Regions from separate parts of the Beduinella massiliensis genome, predicted to be linked through region 1. Evidence: riboswitches for the same ligand, from Rfam matches in the RefSeq annotation. Region 1 holds a riboswitch; the other holds the start of a gene.

The links. Region 1 has a riboswitch for ZMP and ZTP ahead of C1725_RS15685 (IMP cyclohydrolase). Riboswitches for the same ligand answer to the same signal wherever they lie in the genome.
Region 2: another riboswitch for ZMP and ZTP. It lies ahead of pflB (formate C-acetyltransferase); the one in region 1 lies ahead of C1725_RS15685 (IMP cyclohydrolase).

Annotation. Positions count from the first base shown of each region.
Region 1 is NZ_LT963430.1:3,237,438-3,243,231, forward strand. Features, by position in the region: gene C1725_RS15665 (type 2 periplasmic-binding domain-containing protein) at 1-497, opposite strand, end outside; gene C1725_RS15670 (ABC transporter permease subunit) at 544-1,425, opposite strand; gene C1725_RS15675 (ABC transporter permease subunit) at 1,443-2,411, opposite strand; gene C1725_RS15680 (aldo/keto reductase) at 2,712-3,704, shown strand; ZMP/ZTP riboswitch at 3,816-3,895, shown strand; gene C1725_RS15685 (IMP cyclohydrolase) at 3,981-4,691, shown strand; gene C1725_RS15690 (phosphoribosylaminoimidazolecarboxamide formyltransferase) at 4,754-5,794, shown strand, end outside.
Region 2 is NZ_LT963430.1:3,132,303-3,138,096, forward strand. Features, by position in the region: gene C1725_RS15175 (nuclear transport factor 2 family protein) at 1-30, shown strand, start outside; gene C1725_RS15180 (pyridoxamine 5'-phosphate oxidase family protein) at 63-533, shown strand; gene C1725_RS15185 (methylated-DNA--[protein]-cysteine S-methyltransferase) at 563-1,099, shown strand; gene C1725_RS15190 (hypothetical protein) at 1,126-1,569, shown strand; ZMP/ZTP riboswitch at 1,643-1,724, shown strand; gene pflB (formate C-acetyltransferase) at 1,779-4,010, shown strand; gene pflA (pyruvate formate-lyase-activating protein) at 4,050-4,730, shown strand; gene C1725_RS15205 (PIG-L family deacetylase) at 4,795-5,794, shown strand, end outside.

The sequences.
Region 1 (5,794 bases):
TTTTCGAGCCAGTCCGTGCGAATGGAGGGCACGCCGCCCGCGGTGAACGACTCGTGGCGCGGCAGCGCCCAGATGTTGCCCTCGGCGTCCTTGCAGGGGATCCAGGCTTCCTCAGGGATCATGGCCATCACGTTGGGAAGATACGTGTCGAGCATCTCCTGCGTGTAGGGCACGATCGCGCCGTTGGCCGCGTAGGTGGACCAGACGCCGCTGTTCGCGGTCAGGTTCAGGGTGTCGAACTTCTCCGAGCCCGCGATCATGACGTTGACCTTCTCGGCCCAGGTGTTCTCGGCCACGACGATGACCTCGAAGTCGATGCCCGACTTTTCCTCGATCAGCGCCTTGATCTTGTCGTTCTCCGTCTTGTTTTCCTTGTTGGAGTTGGAGCGGATGACGAAGCGCGCAGGCTCTTGCTGCACCGCGTCCTCGGCCGCCGCGCCCGCGATCATCGCAAGCGCCATGACCGCCGCCAGTACCAGGGAAACAACCTTTTTCATGTAGGTACCTCCTCTTTCTATGTCGCTTTTCGCACCCATCGTCGCCTCAGCCCTTCACCGAACCCACCAGCATGCCCTTGACGAAGTACTTTTGCAGGAACGGGTAGACGCACAGGATCGGGACGGTGGCGATGACGATGGTTGACATACGAACGGTTTCCGCCGGGGGGATGTTGTCCATCGCGGAGCCGACGGTGGCGATGTCCGCGACGGTGGCGCTGTCGATCAGCTGGCGCAGCGTGTACTGCATGGTCCACATTTCCTTCCTGTTCATGTAGAGCATGGAGTCGAACCACATGTTCCAGTGATACACCGCGTAAAAAAGCGTGATCGTGGCGATGGACGCGGTGGAAAGCGGCAAGTAAATGCGAAAGAAGATGTGCAGGTCGTTTGCGCCGTCCAGCTTTGCGGATTCCTCCAGCGAGTCGGGAATCTGCATGAAGAAATTGCGCATGATGATGAGGTTAAAGGCGTTGACCATCGAGGGCAGGATGTACACCCAGAAGTTGTTGATGAGCCCCAGGGACTTGTTGAGCAAAAAGCTGGGGATCAGCCCGCCGGAAAACCACATGGTAAAGACGATCATGCCGGTGAGGGCCCTTCGCGGCGGGTAGTACTTCTTGGAGAGCGGGTAGGCCAGCAGCGTGGTCACGACGATGTTGAGCGTCGTGCCGATCAGCGTGCGGGCGATGGTGGTCAGGTAGGAATTGATGATATTCGACCCGGAGGACAGGATGAACCGGTATCCGGACCAGTCGAACGTCCGTGGGATCAGGCGCAGCGGGTTCAGCGCGCGCTCAAATTCCGGCGTCACCGAGCGGCCGAGGACGAAGAGGATGGGATAGATCATGATCGCGCACAGCACCACCATGACGACGTCGTTGACGACGAGAAACGTCTTCTCGCCCTTTGTAACCGTGCCTGCCATTTGCTTTCCTCCCCTTCTCAGAACAGACCTTCAGCGCCCAGCTTTTTGGAGGCGCGGTTGCTGAACAGGATCATCGCCAGCGCGAGCACCGACTTGACCAGGCCGACCGCGGCCGTGTAGGAGAACTTGGACTCCTGAATGCCGTTGCGGTAGATGTAGGTTTCAAACACGTCGGAAACCTCGTAGACCGAGGGGCTGTAGAGGTTGAAGATCTGGTCGAAGTTGTCGTCGAACATCTTGCCGATCTGCAGGATCAGCATGATCGCGATGATCTCGGAGATGGCGGGCAGCGTGATGTGGAGGATCTGCTGAAGCTTGTTCGCGCCGTCCACGCGCGCGGCCTCGTACTGCTCCTGATCGATGCTGGTGATCGCCGCCAGGTAGACGATGGAGCCGTAGCCGATGCTCTTCCAGATTTCGCTCAGGATGAGGATCGGGCGGAACCACTGCTTGCTCGTCAGGAAGTAGACCGGCTGGCCCCCGCACAGCTTGATGAGCGCGTTTACCGCGCCGCTGTCGGGCGAGAGCAGCGTGTTGAGCAGCCCGGCCACCACGACCCACGAGAGAAAGTAGGGCATGTAGGTCACCGTCTGCACCGTGCGCTTAAACCAGGTAGAGCGGATCTCGTTGATCATCAGCGCCAGCAGGATCGGCGCGGGGAAGCTGAAGATCAGGCGCAGGACGCTCAGGTAAATCGTGTTGCTAAAGACGCGCTTGCAGTAGATCGACTTGAAGAAAACCTCGAAGTTCTTGAGCCCCACCCAATCGGACTGCATGATCGCGGCAAAGCCGCCCGCCGCGCCCTTGTAGTTTTTAAAGGCGATGAGGATGCCGTACATCGGCACGTACTTGAAGAGGATAAAAAAACAAAGTCCCGGCAGCACCATCAGGTGCAGATAGCGGTATTCGACGACGGCATGCCAGATGCGCTGCCCCATCGACCTTTGCAGCGGCCCCCTCGCTCTTGCGACACCCGAAGCTTTCATGGATCTACCCCTTTTCCATATGCAAATAATTACACGATTTGTTGGCATTCTTTGCCGTCGACGCCAAGCTTTATGTGAACTCATTATACAAAGCATTTTCGCGCACTAAAAGCGCAAAAGACGCAGAAAACGTGCAGAATCAATCATCATGGGGCCCGGCGTTTGGTGAATTGTCCCCTATGCGTTCCTGCGCATGCGCGCGAAAATAAGCGTTTCTGCGCGAAGGTTCGTCGAAAACGCGATGGCTTCAAAAGAGGACTTCCTGTATAATAAAACACATCAGCAGAAGGAGGCGCTTTCATGACATACGTTCCCGCCGAATCGCGCTACGACGCGATGCCTTACCGCCGCTGCGGGCGCAGCGGCCTGATGCTCCCCGCGATTTCGCTTGGGCTCTGGCATAACTTCGGCAACATCACGCCCTTCGGCGTGCAGCAGAGCCTGCTGCGCACCGCCTTTGACAACGGCATCACCCATTTCGACCTGGCCAACAACTACGGCCCGCCCTACGGCGAGGCGGAGCGGAACTTCGGCGTCCACATGGACCGCGACTGGAAGCCCCACCGCGACGAGCTGGTGATCTCGACCAAGGCCGGTTACGACATGTGGAAGGGCCCCTACGGCGACCACGGCAGCCGCAAATACCTGATCGCCAGCCTCGATCAGAGCCTGCGGCGCATGCACCTTGACTACGTGGACATCTTTTACCACCACCGGCCCGACCCCGACACGCCGATCGAGGAGACGATGGGCGCGCTCGACCAGATCGTGCGCTCGGGCAAGGCGCTCTACGTCGGCCTTTCCAACTACAACGCCGAGCAGACCTCCGAGGCGGTGAAGGCGCTGAAGGCCCTCGGCACGCCCTGCCTCATCCACCAGCCGAACTACTCCATGTTCAACCGCTGGATCGAGGGCGGGCTGACCGGCGTGCTGCGCCGGGAAAGCGTCGGCTGCATCGCCTTTGCGCCGCTGCAAAACGGCCTGCTCACGAGCAAGTACCTCAAGGGCATCCCGGCGGACTCCCGCGCCGCGCACGACCCGCGTTACCTGCACGCCAGCGACATCACGCCCGAAAAGATCGCGAAGATTGAAAAGCTGAACGAAATCGCCCTGTCGCGCGATCAGAGCCTCGCCCAGATGGCGCTGTGCTGGGTGCTGCGCGACGAGGTGGTCACCTCCGCGCTGATCGGCGCCAGCCGCCCGGAGCAGATCGTGGAAAACGCGGCGGCGCTGCGCCACGCCGGGTTCACGCCCGAAGAGCTCGCGCGCATCGACGCGATCCTCGCGAAGTAATCCCCTTGGCCCCACGGCCCGGACGCCCTGCGCGCCGGGCCTTTTTTCCGCCGCCCCGCCCGCTTTTTTGCCCGATCCCGCTTGACATTTTGCCAAATTCATGCTACGTTGAAGCTGTTATACGACTGACGGAAGTGGAAGGAACCACGGGGAGTATAACCTTGGATAAGCCGACCGTCTGGGCAAACGCTTGGATACGTGTGCGGCTTTTTTCGTATTTCATCGCCGCCGCGCCCAGGCCGCTTTCAATTCAAAAGATCAGAGGAGGAATGGTGCTTGAAAACGCCGCTCGAACAGCAACTGAAGGAAAACGCCTATCCCGGCAGGGGAATCGTCATCGGCCGGTCCGAAGACGGAAAGTCGGCCGTGACCGCCTACTTCATCATGGGCCGAAGCGAGAACAGCCGCAACCGCGTCTTCGTCGAGGAGGGCGAGGGCATCCGCACGCAGGCGTTCGACCCCTCGAAGATGAAAGATCCCAGCCTCATCATCTACGCGCCGGTGCGCGTGCTCGGCAACAAGACGATCGTCACCAACGGGGATCAGACGGACACGATCTACGAGGGCATGGACAGGCAGCTCACGTTTGAGCAATCCCTGCGCACCCGCGCATTCGAGCCGGACGCGCCCAACTACACGCCGCGCATCTCCGGCATCCTGCACGTGGAAAACGGCGCGTTCAGCTACGCGCTGTCCATCCTCAAGAGCGCGGACGGCGACCCGGCGCAGTGCAACCGCTTTACCTTCGCCTACAGCGACTGCCTGCCGGGGCAGGGCCACTTCATCCACACCTATATGCATGACGGGGATCCGCTGCCCAGCTTCACGGGCGAGCCCAGGCCGGTCGCCATTCCCAACGACATCGACGCCTTTACGCGGCTCCTCTGGCAGAGCCTTAACGAGGACAACAAGGTCTCCCTCTTCGTCCGCTTCATCGACATCGCGTCCGGCGCGCACGAGAGCCGCATCGTCAACAAGAACCGGTAAGACATCCCCGTCGGGGCGGCCGAAGGACGCCGCTTCTTTATGAGTAGAAAGGAAGACGCCACGTGAAAGAATTCACCCTGAAATACGGCTGCAACCCCAACCAGAAGCCCTCGCGCATCTACGTCGCGGACGCCAGCGACCTGCCGGTGGAGATCCTCGGCGGCAGGCCCGGCTACATCAACTTTCTGGACGCGCTCAACGGCTGGCAGCTCGTTCGCGAGCTGAAGCAGGCGACCGGGCTGCCAGCCGCCACCTCGTTCAAGCACGTCTCGCCCGCGGGCGCGGCGGTGGGCCTGCCGCTCAGCGATACGCTCAGAAAGATTTACTGGGTGGACGACATGGGCGAACTCTCGCCGCTGGCCTGCGCCTACGCGCGCGCGCGCGGCGCGGACCGCATGTCCTCCTTCGGCGACTTCATCGCGCTGTCCGACCCCTGCGACGCGAGCACCGCCGCCATTATCAAGCGCGAGGTCTCCGACGGCGTGATCGCCCCGGGATATTCCGAGGAGGCGCTGTCCATCCTCCGCCAGAAGAAAAACGGCAGCTACTGCATCATCCAGATCGACGAGCAGTACCGCCCCGCCCCGCTGGAGCACAAGGAGGTCTTCGGCGTCACGTTCGAGCAGGGGCGTCAGGAGCTGCCCATCGACGACGCGCTGCTTTCCAACATCGTGACGAAAAACACGGAGCTGCCCGAAGCGGCCCGGCGTGACCTGAAGATCGCGCTCATCACGCTCAAGTACACGCAGTCCAACTCCGTATGCTTCGTGAAGGACGGTCAGGCCATCGGCGTGGGCGCGGGCCAGCAATCCCGCGTGCACTGCACGCGCCTGGCCGGGCAGAAGGCCGACAACTGGTTCCTCCGCCAGTCCCCGCAGGTGCTGAACCTGCCGTTCGTGGACGGCATCCGCCGCGCGGACCGCGACAACGCCATCGACGTGTACATCGGCGAGGAGTACATGGACGTGCTGGCGGACGGCGCCTGGCAGCGTCTCTTCAAGGAAAAGCCGCCGGTCTTCACCCGCGAGGAAAAGCGCGCGTGGCTCGACCGCCTGCAGGGCGTGACGCTGGGCTCCGACGCCTTCTTCCCCTTCTCCGACAAC
Region 2 (5,794 bases), 110 kb from region 1:
GGGCTGCGCTTAAGCGCTCCCATCCGTTAAAGCCCGTCGGAGAAAAGAAAGGAATGGCAAAGATGCGCAGAAAAGACAGGGAGATTACCGACGCCGCGCGCATTGACGAAATCATCCGCCGCTGCGATTGCTGCCGGCTGGGGCTTGTGGACGCGGGCCGGGCATACATCGTGCCGATGAACTTCGGCTACCGCCGCGAAAACGGAAAAGGCGTCTTTTACTTTCACAGCGCGCGAGAGGGACGCAAGATCGGCCTGATTCAAAACGGCGGCGAAGCCAGCTTCGAGCTGGACACAAACCACCTGCTGCATGCGGGCGAGACAGCCTGCACCCACGCCTTCCGGTTTCAAAGCGTGATGGGCGACGGCACGGTTCGCATCCTTGAGGATGCGCAGGCGAAGCGCGCGGCGCTTGAGGCCATCATGGAGCACATGACGGGCAGGGACGGCTGGACGTTTGAGGAAAAGGCCCTCGAAGCCACCGCGCTCCTTCGCCTGGAGGTGCGCGAGATGACGGGCAAGGAACACGAATGACGCGCGGCGGCGCAGAGGAGCGTGGAAGAATGTCGAGCTGTTTTACGATGGAATATCCCTCGCCGGTCGGTCTGCTCACCCTCGCCAGCGACGGCCAAAGCATCACGGGCCTTTGGATTCAGGGGCAAAAATACTTCAGAGAAAAGCTGCCCGATCCGGTACCCTGTGTTTCGCTGCCGGTCTTTCAGCAGGCCGCCGCGTGGCTCACCCGCTACTTTCTCGGCGAAGCGCCGGAAATGACGCTGCCGCTTGCGCCGGAGGGAAGCCCGTTTCGCCGGTCGGTGTGGGACATCCTCTTAAAGATCCCCTATGGTCAGGTGACCACCTACGGTGCCATCGCCAGGGAGCTCTCGACCGCCGCCGGCAAAAGCGTCTGCGCGCAGGCCGTGGGCGGCGCAGTCGGTCACAACCCCATCAGCATCCTCATCCCCTGCCACCGTGTGGTCGGCGCAAACAGCAGCCTGACCGGATACGCCGGCGGCATCGACAGGAAGATTCAGCTTTTGACGCTCGAGGGCGCGGCGATGGAGCGGCTGTTCGCGCCGAGCCGTGGGACGGCGCTGTAACGCAAAAAATTCAGGAGGAAAAGCGCATGCCGGATTTCCAATCCCATCCCTACCGAAAGACGTATAAGCCGTTCGTGCTTTGGCTTGCGGTGTTTTTCTGCCTCTCCATCGGCGTGCCGTTGCTCGCGCATGCCCTGCTGCACCTAGACGGCGCGGCGATCACCCGCGTAAGCCTGCTTTTAACGCTGCTCTTGCTTACGCTGCTCTTTTATCTCATCTGGCGCGGCGAATACGTCTACTGGATCAACGGCGGCCCCAGCTTCGAGGCGGCGCGGGATGCCGGGCGCGAAAGGCGGCGCGCCTATGCCGGCGCGCACCTTCGCCTCTTTTGCGGCGCCGCGTGCGCGGGCGCGCTGTACCTTGCGCTCAGCGCATTGCTCAGCCTCCCCACCTGGCTGGACGTCGCCGCCGTCGCTGCGCTTCTCGTAGCCGCCGCGCTGCTCACGCTGCGCATCCGGTTTGACGCCTGAATGCGCCTAAAACCAGCCGCGAAATTTCACCGGAATCGCCGTTGACAACGATGCGCCCCTCTGCTATACTGATTTCACTTCATGTGACTGACGGATTCACGCGGGCAACCGCGGGGGAGCATGAAGGATGTATGCCGACCGTCTGGGCAATCCCGCACCGGGATTGCCTTTTTTGTTGCAATTCCGGGAGCACTTCACGAGGTGAGCGTATGAATCATTCGTCTTACGAAGGTTTTGTCCCCGGCATCTGGCAGGAGCGCATCGACGTGCGCGACTTCATTCAAAGGAATTACACGCCCTATTCGGGCGACGAGTCCTTCCTCATGGGCCCGACCGCGCGCACGAAGCGCCTGATGGGCAAGCTGCAGGCGCTGCAAAAAGAGGAGCAGGCGCGCGGCGGCGTGCTTTCAATCAATACGGACGTGGCGACCAGCCTGCTCAACTACGCGCCGGGGTATCTGGACAAAGAGGAAGAGCTCATCGTGGGCCTTCAGACCGAGGCGCCGCTGCGGCGCGGCGTCAATCCCTTCGGCGGCATGCGCATGGCAGAGGGCGCCTGCCGCGCCTACGGCTGCGAGATGTCTCAAAAGCTGAAGGACGAATTCATGTACCGCACCACGCACAACGACGGCGTGTTTCGCGTCTATACCGACGACATGCGCCGCGCCCGCAAAATCGGCGTCATCACGGGGCTGCCGGACGCCTACGGCCGCGGCCGCATCATCGGCGATTACCGCCGCGTGGCGCTGTACGGCATCGACCGGCTGATCGAGGAAAAGCAGCGCGACAAGCAGGCCATCGGCAAAAGCCTGATGGATGTAGACAGCATCCGCCAGAGCGAAGAGCTCTTCCAGCAGATCGCCTTCCTGCAAAAGACGAAGGAGATGGCTTCGCTGTACGGCTACAACATCTCCGCGCCCGCCGGGAACGCGCGCGAAGCTATCCAGTGGACGTACTTCGGCTACCTCGCCTCCATCAAGGAGCAGAACGGCGCGGCCATGTCGCTCGGGCGCGTCTCCACCTTCCTGGACATTTACATCGAGCGCGACATCGCCCGCGGGCTGCTCACGGAAGAGGGCGCGCAGGAGCTGATGGACGACTTCGTGATGAAGCTGCGCATGGCGCGTCACCTGCGCACGCCGGAATACAACGAGCTGTTCGGCGGCGATCCGATGTGGATCACGGAGAGCGTCGGCGGCATGGGCGAGGACGGCCGCACGCTGGTGACGAAGAACGCCTTCCGCATGTTGAACACCCTGTATACGCTGGGCGCGGCGCCGGAGCCCAACCTCACCGTGCTCTACGCCAAGGCGCTGCCGGAGGCCTTTAAACGCTTCTGCGCGAAGGTCTCGTGCGAGACGAGCTCCATCCAGTACGAAAACGACGATCTGATGCGCCCGATCTACGGCGACGACTACGGCATCGCCTGCTGCGTATCCGCGATGAAGCTGGGCCGCCAGATGCAGTTCTTCGGCGCGCGCTGCAACCTGCCCAAGCTGCTGCTGCTCGCGCTCAACGGCGGCCACGACACGCTTTCCGGACTCGACATCGGCCCGCGCTCGCAGGTGCTTTCGGGCGACGTGCTCGACTACGACGAGGTCTGCGAGCGGTTTGCCGCCTATCGCGCCTGGCTGTGCGAGCTCTACGTGAACACGATGAACGTCATCCACTACATGCACGACAAGTATGCCTATGAAAAGACGCAGATGGCCCTGCACGACACGGACGTGGAGCGCTTCATGGCGTTCGGCGTCGCGGGCCTTTCGGTGCTCGCGGATTCGCTCTCCGCAATTCGCTACGCCAAGGTGCGCCCGGTGCGCGACGAAAACGGCTACATCGTGGACTTTACGCGCGAGGGCGACTTCCCCAAGTTCGGCAACGACGACGACCGCGTGGACCAGATCGCCGTTCAGATGGTGCGCGAGATGATCGAGGAGCTCCGTAAGACCCCCGCCTACCGGGGCGCGACGCACACGCTCTCGGTGCTGACCATCACCTCCAACGTGGTCTACGGCAAGAAGACAGCCGCCACACCCGACGGCCGCCAAAAGGGCGAGCCCTACGCGCCGGGCGCGAACCCGATGCACGGGCGCGAGGCCTGCGGAGCCCTCGCCTCGCTCAATTCCGTGGCCAAGCTGCCCTACGCGGACTGCCGCGACGGCATCTCCAACACCTTCTCCATCGTGCCCGATTCCCTGGGCAGGACCCTGCCGGAGCGCCAGCGGAACCTTTGCACGCTGCTGGACGGCTACTTCGGCCGCGGCGCGCATCACATCAACGTGAACGTCATGAACCGCGAGCTCTTGCAGGACGCCTACGATCACCCGGAAAACTACCCGAACCTGACGATCCGCGTGTCCGGCTACGCGGTCAACTTCGTGAAGCTCTCGCGCGAGCAGCAGCGCGAGGTCATAAGGCGCACGTTCCACGAGGCGATGTAACCGCGCCGCGGCATCCACAGAAAGAGAGGCGATATGCCCATGCTCGGACGCATGCACTCTATCCAATCCTTCAGCACGCTGGACGGACCCGGCATCCGCTTCGTGCTCTTCCTGCAGGGCTGCCCGCTGCGCTGCGCCTGCTGCCACAATCCCGACACGTGGGATGCGGCGGGCGGCACGGAAATCGACGACGCGCAGGCGTTTGCGCGCATTCTGCGCTGCCGCGACTACTTCGGGGAGGAGGGCGGCGTCACCGTCTCCGGCGGCGAACCGCTGCTGCAAAGCGGCTTCGTGCGCTCCCTCTTCGCCCGCTGCCGCGAAGCGGGCATCCATACGACGCTGGACACCTCCGGCTGCATCCTGACGGACGAGGCGCTCTCCGTGCTGGACGTGACCGACCTTTGCCTGCTCGACCACAAAATGCCCACGGACGAGATGTACCGGCGCTACGTGGGCTGTCCGCTCGCAGGGCCGGAGCGCTTCCTTTCGGAGCTTTCGGCGCGCGGCATCGACACGTGGCTTCGCCGCGTCGTCATCCCCACGGTCACGGACGGCGCGGAGGGCCTTCTCGCGCTGAAGGCGCTGGCCGAGCGAACCCCCTGCGTCAAAAGGGTGGAACTTTTGCCCTTCCGAAAGCTCTGCCAGCAAAAGTACGACGCGCTGGGCGTTCCTTTCCCCTTTGGGCACCTGCCGGAGTGCGGGGCCGTGCCCACCTTATAATCCTTGCGGAAAACGACAAAAAGCCCTATAATGGAACGGTATTCTCTTTATAAGGAGGCGTTCCATGCGTAAAAGGGGCTTTTTTCTTTACACTTTATCGCTGATCGGTCGCGGGCTCTGGCGCATACTGGTGCTCGCGTTTTTCTCGCTGCTGGCGGCGTTTTCCACCATTCACTACGCGCCGGTCGTCTGCGCGGTCACGACGGCGGTCACGGCGCTCGTGTTTGCCGTCGCGCTGTTCATTCCCGGCAACCTGTTCGCGCGCATCTTCTGGCGGCCTCGCTTCATGCGCGCCGTGACCGCCTTTCTGCTCGTCGTCGTGATGGGCGCATCGCCCTTCCTCGCCGCGTACGCCTATCAGGCGCTCCCCACGGCTTCCTACGCGACGCTGGACACGGGCTTTCAAAACAGCGACTTTTTGCGGGATAAGTACGTGCTCGTGCTCGTCCCCCATCAGGACGACGACGTCAACATGGCGGGCGCGACGATCCAAAGCTTCGTGAACGCGGGCAGCGAAGTCTACGTCGCCTTCGTCACCAACGGCGACAACGTGGGCCTTTCCAGCGACCGTTTGAACGAAGCCGTCGAATGCATGGACTCCCTCGGCATCCCCAGGCAGAACGTCTACTTTCTGGGCTACGGCGACGACTGGCGCGGCGAGCACCTGTACAACCGCGCGCCGGACGAGCCCGCGCTCTCGTGGATCGAGCGGGAGCAGACCTACGGCACCACGGGCATCGACGACTTCTCCACGCTGGTCAACGGAGAACCGCACCTGTATACCCGCGGCAACTGCCTGAAGGACATCCGCGATCTCGTGGACATGCTCTTCCCGGACATGATCTTCTGCATGGACTACGACCCGCACGCCGATCACCGCATGACCTCCCTGCTCTTCGAAGAGGCGATGGGGCAAATGCTCCATGAAGACCCCTCGTACCGCCCGCAGGTGTTCAAGGCGATCAGCTACCTCACCGCCTGGGACGGTCCGCAGGACTTTTACAACATCCCCATGCTCGAAACGCTTTCGCCCAGCGAACCTACCTATCCGTTGGGGACGCCCG